DNA from 3 places in the Pseudalkalibacillus sp. NRS-1564 genome. Region 2 is predicted to be linked to each of the others. Evidence: riboswitches for the same ligand, from Rfam matches in the RefSeq annotation. Region 2 holds a riboswitch; each other region holds the start of a gene.
The links. A riboswitch is a leader RNA that binds a small molecule or an ion and turns the genes downstream of it on or off. The one in region 2 is predicted to bind cyclic di-GMP.
Positions count from the first base shown of each region.

Region 1 (3,285 bases), on a different contig from region 2:
ATTAAAGCTTGCCAAGCTTCTGGATAAAGACCTTGTTTAGGGTTCGGCCAGTGAATGAGGTACAAATCATAATAATCCAGGTTGGCTCTATATAACGACTCTTGAATGGCTGTAACAGCTTTCTTATATTCTTGATAGCGACCTGGTAATTTAGAAGTGACGCGCAGTTCATTTCTAGGAACTGTACTTCGACGAATGGCTTCGCCTACGGTTCCTTCGTTTTCGTAATTGTAAGCTGTATCGATGAGGCGATAGCCAACGTCAATCGCACTATTAATTGCAGTTGCGCCTTCATTTCCATTTAGCAAGTAAGTACCGAAACCGATAGCGGGTAGTGTAAGACCATCATTCAACGTTAGTTCTGGGATTGATTCCTTCAACAAAGATCATTCCTTTCAATAATAATTAACTTTTTTATCTCACTTTAAATCTACCACTTCCTAAAAAATGCAAACATATGTAAGCGTATTAACAGTAAATTTATTTGTGAAGGGAGATGAAATCAATTAAATTTATCAAAAAAAGCTTATTGGCCAGTTGTGACCAGATAAGCTTTTTTATATAGCGTCATGAGAGGCTGTCTCATCAAGTGAAATTGGCGATTTGTTCGTAACACTCCGTACGTGTTTGGGGAGGATTGATGCCTCTTCGGATGATTTCGCTCGTTAACATTTCAATAAAAGCTTCATCTAATTGAAGAGTATACGCATCACAAAATGCAATTAGTAAATCCTTAGTTGATAAGAGTCGCAATCTATTCGCCCTCCCTATTGTATTTGGTTTTGTTTAAACGGTTATTGAATAGCGCTGCTTAATTTTGACGTTTGGCATAATCAAAATAATGAAGCAGAACCTTTTTCCCTTTTAGCCGTTTTTCCAAATAAGAGATAAACAAGGAGGTAGTGGATGGCTCATAGAAGTTATTCCGATGAACGTTAATTTCATGAATGGCTGATTGGTCAGAACGTTTTGGACGATAAGCTCGATCAGACGTCATCGCAATGAAGCTATCGATGACTCGAAGAATCGAAACAGATCGAGGAATTTGCTCATATTGTAATTGATAAGGATAGCCAGTACCATCGCTATTCTCATGATGATTTAGTATAAGAGACGGCTCAATATCAATCTCTGGAAAATCATTAAGTAGCTCTATTCCAAACTCTGGATGCCGCTCGACATACTCTTTCTCATAAAGGGTTAGTGGGCTCTTTTTTTGAAGAATTTCTGTTGGGACAAGTAGTTTACCGATGTCATGTAGCAAAACAGACTCAAGAAAGCGCCGTTTCAACAGTGATCGGAAATTGTAATGCAAACAGAAATCAATGAAGTAGCTCGTAGTTTGTACTGAATGGAGAAAGCTATGAGGGTCGTGACGTCTTAGGAGTTCCATCATTCGCAGTGTGTGTGATGAAAATAAATTAGCGTGCCCGTACAATGTACACTTTTCCATGTTCATTCTCCTTTTTAAGGAGCCGGTTGCACTACTTGCTCCCTATCACTCAAGTGCCCAGGCTAGAATGATAGTTCATCGCATTCTCTTTTTTTGTGGTTCTCTTACTGAGGTATCTTGACATAAGGATATACTTATATAATAAATACCATAAAAAGGTGAATTTGTTAACTGTTTTCTTTGATTTTTCAGTTTTTTTATTTGGAACGCCAATGAAAGGAGATTGGGAAATGAATTCTGACGTACTAATTGTTGGCGCAGGTCCTACGGGTCTTGTATTAGCACTCCACCTAGCGAAATATGGAGTTTCATTTCGGATCATCGAGAAAAATGAGGGACCCGGAGAAGCATCGCGTGCGCTAATTGTACACGCTAGAACCCTAGAATTTTATAACCAAATGGGCTTCGCAGAAGAAGTCATCCACCGGGGGATTAAAGTGAAGTCTATCCAATTTCGAGAAGGAATGAAAGCAAAAGCCAACATCAATTTTCACGATCTTGGAAAAGGATTAAGTCCTTTCCCATTTGCCCTAAGCTATCCGCAAGATGATCACGAGCAGCTGCTAATTAACAAATTAGCCGACGAAGGCGTTGAGGTAGAATGGAAGACAGAGTTGGTTTCATTTATGGATGAAGGGGACCATGTTCAAGCCGTTATTAAAAAAGATAATAAGGAAGAGCGGAGTGAGTTTTCATATATATGCGGGTGTGATGGAGCACACAGTACCGTTCGAAGAGAACTTGCTTTTGATTTTCCAGGTGGAACGTATGAGGAACTGTTTTTTGTGGCAGATGTTAAAGCGAACACCGGCCAGTTATCTGAAAGTAGTTTAAATGTGTATTTAGATTCTGACACCTTTTACCTGTTCATGCCAGTTAGAAGCACGGGAATGGAGCGGATTATTGGAATAGTTCCTCGCCATTTAACCGATCAAAGCTCAGTTGCGTTCAAGGATTTCCAGTCGCTGATCGAGCAGAGAACAGGCTTAACGATTCAGCATGTGAACTGGTTCCAAACGTACAAAGTCCATCATCGCGTTAGCAGTCACTTTAGAAAAGGACGTTCCTTTATTGCCGGAGATGCTGGACACATTCATAGCCTGGCTGGCGGACAGGGCATGAACACCGGGATTGGGGACGCGGTGAACTTAGCGTGGAAGCTAGCCGCAGTGCTGCTTCAGAAAGCGGATGAAGCTATTCTTGATACGTTTGAAAAGGAGCGCATTGGCTTTGCGAGAACGCTAATCGATACAACAGATCGAGCATTTACTTCTATTATAGGCGATCACATGACGAGCAGATTACTGCGCAAAATCGTTATACCGAACGTGGCTCCATTTGCGCTTCGTTCCTTTTCAATTGCTCGAAAAGCAGCCTTTAGAAGGCTTTCTCAAATCAACATTCATTATCGCAACAGTCAACTTAGTGATGGTACAGCGGGGAAAGTTCATGGTGGAGATCGTCTGCCATGGATTCAAACAAATTCATGCCATAATTATGATGCACTTAAGTTAATGGATTGGCAGCTTCACGTATACGGCCAGGCAAATGAAGCCGTTAAGGATTTTGCCAGGGTATCTGGATATGCTCTATATGAGTTTAGCTTTGAAAAAGCAATGACGAAAAAAAGGATTGCAGGAAAATGCGCTGTACCTGATCCGGCCTGATGGTTATGTAGCTTTAGCGGATAGTGAACAGAATGTGGAAAGATTGAAACAGTACGTATCAAAATTCAACATTTTATCTTTAGACAAGGAGACTTAAGGGCAAGATTCAGTTTCTTGTTTCCTTAAGTCTCCCTGCTTTGTTTAGACATTTTGATAAAAATATCC
Region 1 is NZ_JBITPM010000022.1:26,610-29,894, reverse strand. It holds gene ACIFPW_RS12050 (aldo/keto reductase) at 1-380, opposite strand, end outside; gene sda (sporulation histidine kinase inhibitor Sda) at 586-753, opposite strand; gene ACIFPW_RS12040 (HD-GYP domain-containing protein) at 812-1,453, opposite strand; cyclic di-GMP riboswitch class II at 1,465-1,548, opposite strand; gene ACIFPW_RS12035 (FAD-dependent oxidoreductase) at 1,684-3,120, shown strand; gene ACIFPW_RS12030 (CBO0543 family protein) at 3,243-3,285, opposite strand, start outside.
Region 1: it holds a riboswitch for cyclic di-GMP, as region 2 does, so the genes downstream of both, ACIFPW_RS12040 (HD-GYP domain-containing protein) here and ACIFPW_RS01860 (amidase) in region 2, are expected to answer to the same signal.

Region 2 (3,285 bases):
CATTCGTATTATATTGGGAAAGTTGGCGTAGCACATGGAGATTCACAGGATTCTCTGGTTGTAGACTGGAGAGCACCTGTTGCGAGTATGTTCTATGCATTTACAGGGCCAGAAGAGGATGTCTATTATGTATCGCCTGATGGCGTCATCGAAGGGAATATAGAGCTGAAGCGAAATATTGTGATTCGAGATAAAGAACTTCAGCGAGTCGTAGACACCTATGTAGAAGATAGCGATGATTTAAGTGGCTCAGATGAATTTCTTCTATATCGTCTGAGTGAAAATAAAGATAACCGTCTCCGTGACATCGTATCAACAATACAAACAAAGCAAAATGATATTATTCGTGCTGAGCGATCGACGCCACTTATCATACAAGGAGCAGCAGGAAGTGGTAAGACAACGGTTGCGCTTCATCGATTAGCTTTCTTACTATATGAATACAGAGATACCATTCAAGCGGGTAAAATGATTATCTTTGCACCGAATAGGATGTTTCTTGATTATATTTCAGGAGTCCTTCCGGAGCTAGGTGTAGGGGGAATTCAACAATCTACTTTCACAGATTGGACAATAAAAACGATTGAAGAAAAGATTACGATTGATTCATCTGGACACGACCTCAGAAAGTGGTTTGGGAAGAGTCGATTCGATTTTTCAATTGCAGAAGGAAGAGTAAAAGGATCACTGACATTTAAAAAATGGATTGATCAAGCTATACATCGTTATAGCAACTCAGTCGGTCCGGTTGGCTCCTTTCACCCATTTGAAGGAAGAGAGCTTTCAGAAACGAAGATCGAACAATGGTTAAAAGACCTTTCTGCATATCCTGTTGGCCGTAAACGCGAAATGATGATGAATCGTTTTAAAATTTGGATAAAAGGTGAGATCAAATCGGTAGAGGGAGACCATTTAAAGAAAGAATATCGCAAACTAGCAAACGATCAGCTGAAGAATTATTTTAAAACATGGCCGAAGCAAACTGCTCTTTCGTTCTATCAATCACTTTTTCAATCGAATGTTCCTAGCTACATAACACAGTCAGAAAGAGCAGATGTTATAAATGAAGAACTTGTGCTGGAAACGGCAAAGCGAATAAAAAAGAAGAAATTATCGCCGGACGACCTTGCCCCTCTCCTTTACATTCAATATCAATTGAACGGTAATGATAAAGAACATAGGTTTCAGCATATTGTAATTGACGAAGCTCAGGACTTTTCACCTTTTCAACTGGCGCTTCTGAAAGAAGTGAATCGAAGTCAATCTTTTACAATATTAGGGGATTTGGCACAGGGCATTCATTCATATAAGGGCATTCATAGCTGGGAAGAATTTAGAGTGCTTTTCAACGGTAAAGACCTTTATATGGAACTTGAACAAAGTTATCGATCGACTTTAGAAATTATTGAATTTGCGAATGAAGTGATAGCTCATGCGGATATACCGGTTCAACTGGCTGTGCCAATTTTTCGAAGTGGAAAGAAAGTCGAAATAAGCAAAATAGATAAGAAGAGGCATGTTAGTAGCTTGATAAAATCAGCTAAAGAAATGCAAGAGAGAGGTATGAATACAGTAGCGATTGTTGGTAGGAGCGAAGAGGAATGTCATGATTTGTATGGCAATCTTAGTAGGTATGATGAGAAGTTGCATCTCATTACTGCGGATGATCGATCTTATGAAGGGGGACTATCAATTGTGCCAATCTATCTTACTAAGGGATTAGAATTCGATGGAGTTATATTGGCAAATGCTAACGAAGATAATTATAGTCCACATGCAACAGATGCGAAATTACTATATGTAGGATGTACAAGAGCATTGCATGAATTAAAACTCTTTTATATTGATACTCCTTCACAATTGCTACCAGTTTAATCAAACGTTTGTTTAAAGGTTACCTTTGCTATTTCATACCATGAAATGATGGATTGTTAGTACATTCAAGTATTAGTACCATTAAGCATTTTCTTCACACACTCTATAAAAAAAGCTAAACTCTTTATTATTTATTGCCGATAATAAAAGTAGTTGGAATATAAAACTGAAAAAGGCAAACCTGTTGAAAAGCAGGGACGCAAAGTTATGGGCCTGCCCGCATGAATGCGAATGGTTGCCAAACCGCCAGGCTCCTTTTTGAGCTCTGGGTTGAAAAAAAGGAGAGCGTACATGTGAAGAATGTATCGGTTGCTGTTGGAATTCTCTTTTTTATACTGGGCTTTTTTGTGCAGATGATGGTTGTGCCTGTGGGGAAAGCTGAGGCGGTAGAAATGGACACTTCTCTTGCTACATGGATTTGGAACACAAGGGACATTGAAACGAAATCAAATGACATCCTTCAGTTTATGGAAGAGAAACAAGTAACAGATGCTTACTTGCAAATAAATCGTTCAGTGATGGCATCTTCTTATGAATCATTTATTGAAAATGCGACATCCAAAGGTATTCGTGTACATGCTCTAGATGGGGCACCAAATTGGGCTACAAGAAATGGTGCTACATATCAGGCGAACTTATTTAACTGGTTGGATTCCTATCAAGCTAATGCGACAGAGAATCAAAAGTTTAGTGGTGTTCATCTTGATATAGAACCTTATCTTCATTCTGGCTGGACGAATAGTTATCAAAAAACGATTTCTTTCTATCAAGACCGTTTATCAGATGGAAAGACTCGTGCGACGAGCCTAGGATTATCGTTTGGTGTCGACACTCCTTTTTGGTTTGACGAACAATCTTACAACAATCGGTATGGATCGGGCAATTTAGCTGAGTGGATTATTCAAACGGCGGATGTGACTACATTAATGGCTTACCGTGATCGTGCTGATGGTGCAAATGGAATTGTTGCTCTTATTAGTAATGAGATAGCTTTAGCTGAAAAATATGGCAAGAAAATCTCCGTTGGTGTAGAGACAGGGCAAACGTCAGAAGCTTCCTACATTTCATTTTTTGAAGAGGGAGAAGCAGTCATGACAGAGGAACTTCTCAAAGTAAAGACTGCATATGAGTATTCCTCTTCAGTACAAGGTTTTTCCATACATTATCTTGATAGTTGGATGGCGTTAACACAATAATAAAAATGAACCCCCGGACTGAAAATCAGCCGGGGGTTCATTTTTATGAGTTCAGCTTAGGATAAAATCGATTTGACGCGACCAACCTGTCCATCTTCCAGACGTACTTTGATACCATGCGGATGGGTGGGGGATTTAGTCAGGATATCTTTTACAACACCTCTTGTCGTTTTCCCTGAACGCTGATCTTGTTTCAAGACGATATCTACAGTTT
Region 2 is NZ_JBITPM010000004.1:69,287-72,571, reverse strand. It holds gene ACIFPW_RS01865 (HelD family protein) at 1-1,875, shown strand, start outside; cyclic di-GMP riboswitch class I at 2,040-2,126, shown strand; gene ACIFPW_RS01860 (amidase) at 2,169-3,071, shown strand; gene ACIFPW_RS01855 (YwbE family protein) at 3,128-3,285, opposite strand, start outside.

Region 3 (3,285 bases), on a different contig from region 2:
CAAATGTAATGGCGTACGGTGTACCAACTTCATCATGACGACGGTAACGTTTACCAATTGAGCCAGCCTCATCATAATCAATCATAAAGTATTTCGAAAGTTCCGCATGAACAGCACGCGCTTCTTCAGAAAGCTTCTTAGATAGAGGGAATACAGCAGCTTTAAACGGAGCGATCGCTGGATGGAAGTGCATCACACTTCTAGTTGTGCCATCTTCAAGCTCCTGTTCTTCATATGCTTCAATCAAGAAAGCAAGAGTGACGCGGTCAGCACCAAGTGAAGGCTCAATGCAATAAGGTACATACTTCTCACCTGTTTGTTGATCGTGATAAGTGAAATCTTCATTGGAATGTTCCATATGCTGCTTTAAGTCGTAATCTGTTCGAGAAGCAACACCCCAAAGTTCGCCCCAGCCAAATGGGAACTTGTACTCGATATCAGTTGTTGCATTACTATAATGCGACAGTTCATCTTCTGCATGCTCACGCAGTCGGATGCTATCTTCTTTTACACCAAGATTTAGAAGCCAGTTTTTGCAGTACTCTTTCCAATACTCATGCCACTCTAGTTCGTTACCTGGCTTACAGAAGAATTCAAGCTCCATTTGTTCAAATTCACGAGTACGGAATGTAAAGTTACCTGGTGTAATTTCATTCCGGAAGCTTTTTCCAACTTGTGCAATACCAAAAGGCACTTTCTTACGCATAGAGCGTTGAACATTTTTAAAGTTTACGAAGATTCCCTGCGCCGTTTCTGGGCGAAGGTAAATTTCACTCGTGCTCGATTTTGTTACACCTTGATGGGTTTTAAACATAAGATCAAATTGACGAATTTCTGTGAAATCTTCACTGCCACACTCCGGGCAAGTAATATGATTTTCTTTCATCAAACGCTCCATTTCTTCAAATGAAAGGCCGTCTGCAATCATGTCATCTTCATCAGTAGAAAGAGCGTCCTCAATTAATTTATCTGCACGGTGACGTGTTTTACAGCTTTTGCAATCAATTAAAGGATCATTGAAATTACCTAAATGTCCTGAAGCTTCCCACGTTTTTGGATTCATTAGAATGGCGGCATCTAGACCACTGTTATAAGGTGATTCTTGAACAAACTTCTTCCACCATGCATCTTTAATATTTTTCTTAAGTTCTACACCAAGTGGTCCATAATCCCACGTATTTGCTAGTCCACCGTAAATATCAGAACCAGGGAAAATAAATCCTCTGTGCTTTGATACTGAAACGATCTGATCCATTGAAATTGTCATGTCATTCTCTCCTTTTTTCTCAATCAATATAAAAAGCTCCCAATCCATGGACAAAAAATGTCCAGGGACGAGAGCTTATGCACCCGCGGTTCCACCCTAGTTGATGCAAATAAGGCATCCACTTTGAGAAACGTAACTCCAGACTGCCGTTTCATCAGACCTCGTTCGGGCTTCCACCGTCCCCGAATCGCTAAAATCAAGGTTATTCTGACTACTATTTATCCTTCATAGTTAGTATGGTTTATGTATGCAATTGATATGACATATGATACAAAAAATATTGCCCTAAAGTCAAGGATTATTCATTTCACACCGTATTTGCTTTCATCAAAGCTTATCACAAAAAAACGACCTTATAGGTCGTCATGCATTTATGTATATTCATAGATGTCGGTTTTTGTGTTGTCTTAAGAATGCCTGTACCTCTTCTTTCTTCAATCCAAGTTCCCTGGCAGCCCTCATGAGAATAACCCATTCTTGATCAAGTACCTTCTTAGGCTTAGGTTTAGCCATGGTCATTCTTTTCTCCTCCTTCATGGGTTTTCCAGGAGGACCAGCCGTCATCGTTGGAGAACCAACATTAGACCTGTGTCTTTGCGTCCCACCCTTTAGGATGGTTTGCCCTTGTCTGGAGAATTCAGAAATGACACATTCCGACCATAAACTTACAAAACACACAACTTTTTAGTGAATCGATGCGATTATTGAGAAGTTTGACGTTATATGCTACTAATATACCAGTTATTCGATGAAAATTCAAAATATTTTTAAATTTTCATTTCTACTTCTAACATCCTACGATTTCACTCATATCCTAACTGTATTCCCTGAATATATTTTTCGCAAAGGAAGAGTGATATGCATAGAAATCACATTAGTACCGCTTGGAGCGGTAAACATGTTGTACTACTTCGTTGTGAACCCATCTCTAGCACCGTAAAAACCATGTATAAAAGTATTCATGCCCCAACAGAACCATTACATCCACGTTGTAGTGAGACACTCTCTACTTACCTTAGCATTGGATATACAGTTGCATTTGTTCATTCATTAATCGACGGGTCCATTGAATATGTTCTAACAAAATAAGAGAAGGTTGCCTTCGCAACCTTCTCTTTTATTTAAAATTGACTTAAATATTCTTTCACCTGATCTGGATTTTTGGTATTCGCACTATGCAAGTGACCAATCTTTTTGCCGTCTTTATAGACAAGAAGGCTCGGGATACCCATGACATCATTTTCCTCTGTTATTTCAGGGAATTGTTCAATATCGATTTGAGCCCATTGTTTTTCATGATGAGCATTCATTATATCATCAATAAAAAAGTCAAGACGCTTGCAATCCGGGCACCAGTTTGCTTCATATTTAAGAATGGATACGTCATTATTGTTAATGAATGACTGATAAGAATCAGCTGTTTCAATCTTCTTCATGATTATCTCTCCTTCACCTATATCTTCATTAACAATTATATCGAAATAATCATTGAATGTCTGTAAGAAAGCTTACGTTATTTCACACTAAGATAGTACAAACTGAAAAGCTGTTCTTGACCGGTCCATGTTTTCATTGGTGTGAAACCTGAATTCTCTGCTAACAGTTTAAGTTCTTTAAGATTCTGTTCGAGTCGGATAGTATTCTTCTGGCTATGTGATTTCTTCAAATAGCTCTGATCCATTGCGAAGTTTTTAATGATTACTTATCATCTGCAAGACGAATGCCGGTAAATTGCCAGCGTTTATCTGGACCAAAGAAATTTCGATAAGTCGGACGAATATGAGATACGGAGGTAACACATGATCCGCCTCTTAGAATCATCTGACTGCTCATGAATTTTGCATTATACTCACCCAACGCCCCGTCAAGCGGTTTATTACCAGGGTAAGGCATATAAGGACTTTTCGTCCATTCCCACACATCTCCATAGGCTTTTTTTATTCTACCTTCATTTTCCTTGACCGATGCGACGGGATGATAGATGCCATCTTCAACAAAATTACCCGCAATCGGCTGAT
Region 3 is NZ_JBITPM010000040.1:57,693-60,977, reverse strand. It holds gene ACIFPW_RS18220 (glycine--tRNA ligase) at 1-1,267, opposite strand, end outside; gene ACIFPW_RS18215 (anti-repressor SinI family protein) at 1,649-1,786, opposite strand; cyclic di-GMP riboswitch class I at 1,812-1,900, opposite strand; gene ACIFPW_RS18210 (thioredoxin family protein) at 2,389-2,703, opposite strand; gene egtB (ergothioneine biosynthesis protein EgtB) at 2,966-3,285, opposite strand, start outside.
Region 3: it holds a riboswitch for cyclic di-GMP, as region 2 does, so the genes downstream of both, ACIFPW_RS18215 (anti-repressor SinI family protein) here and ACIFPW_RS01860 (amidase) in region 2, are expected to answer to the same signal.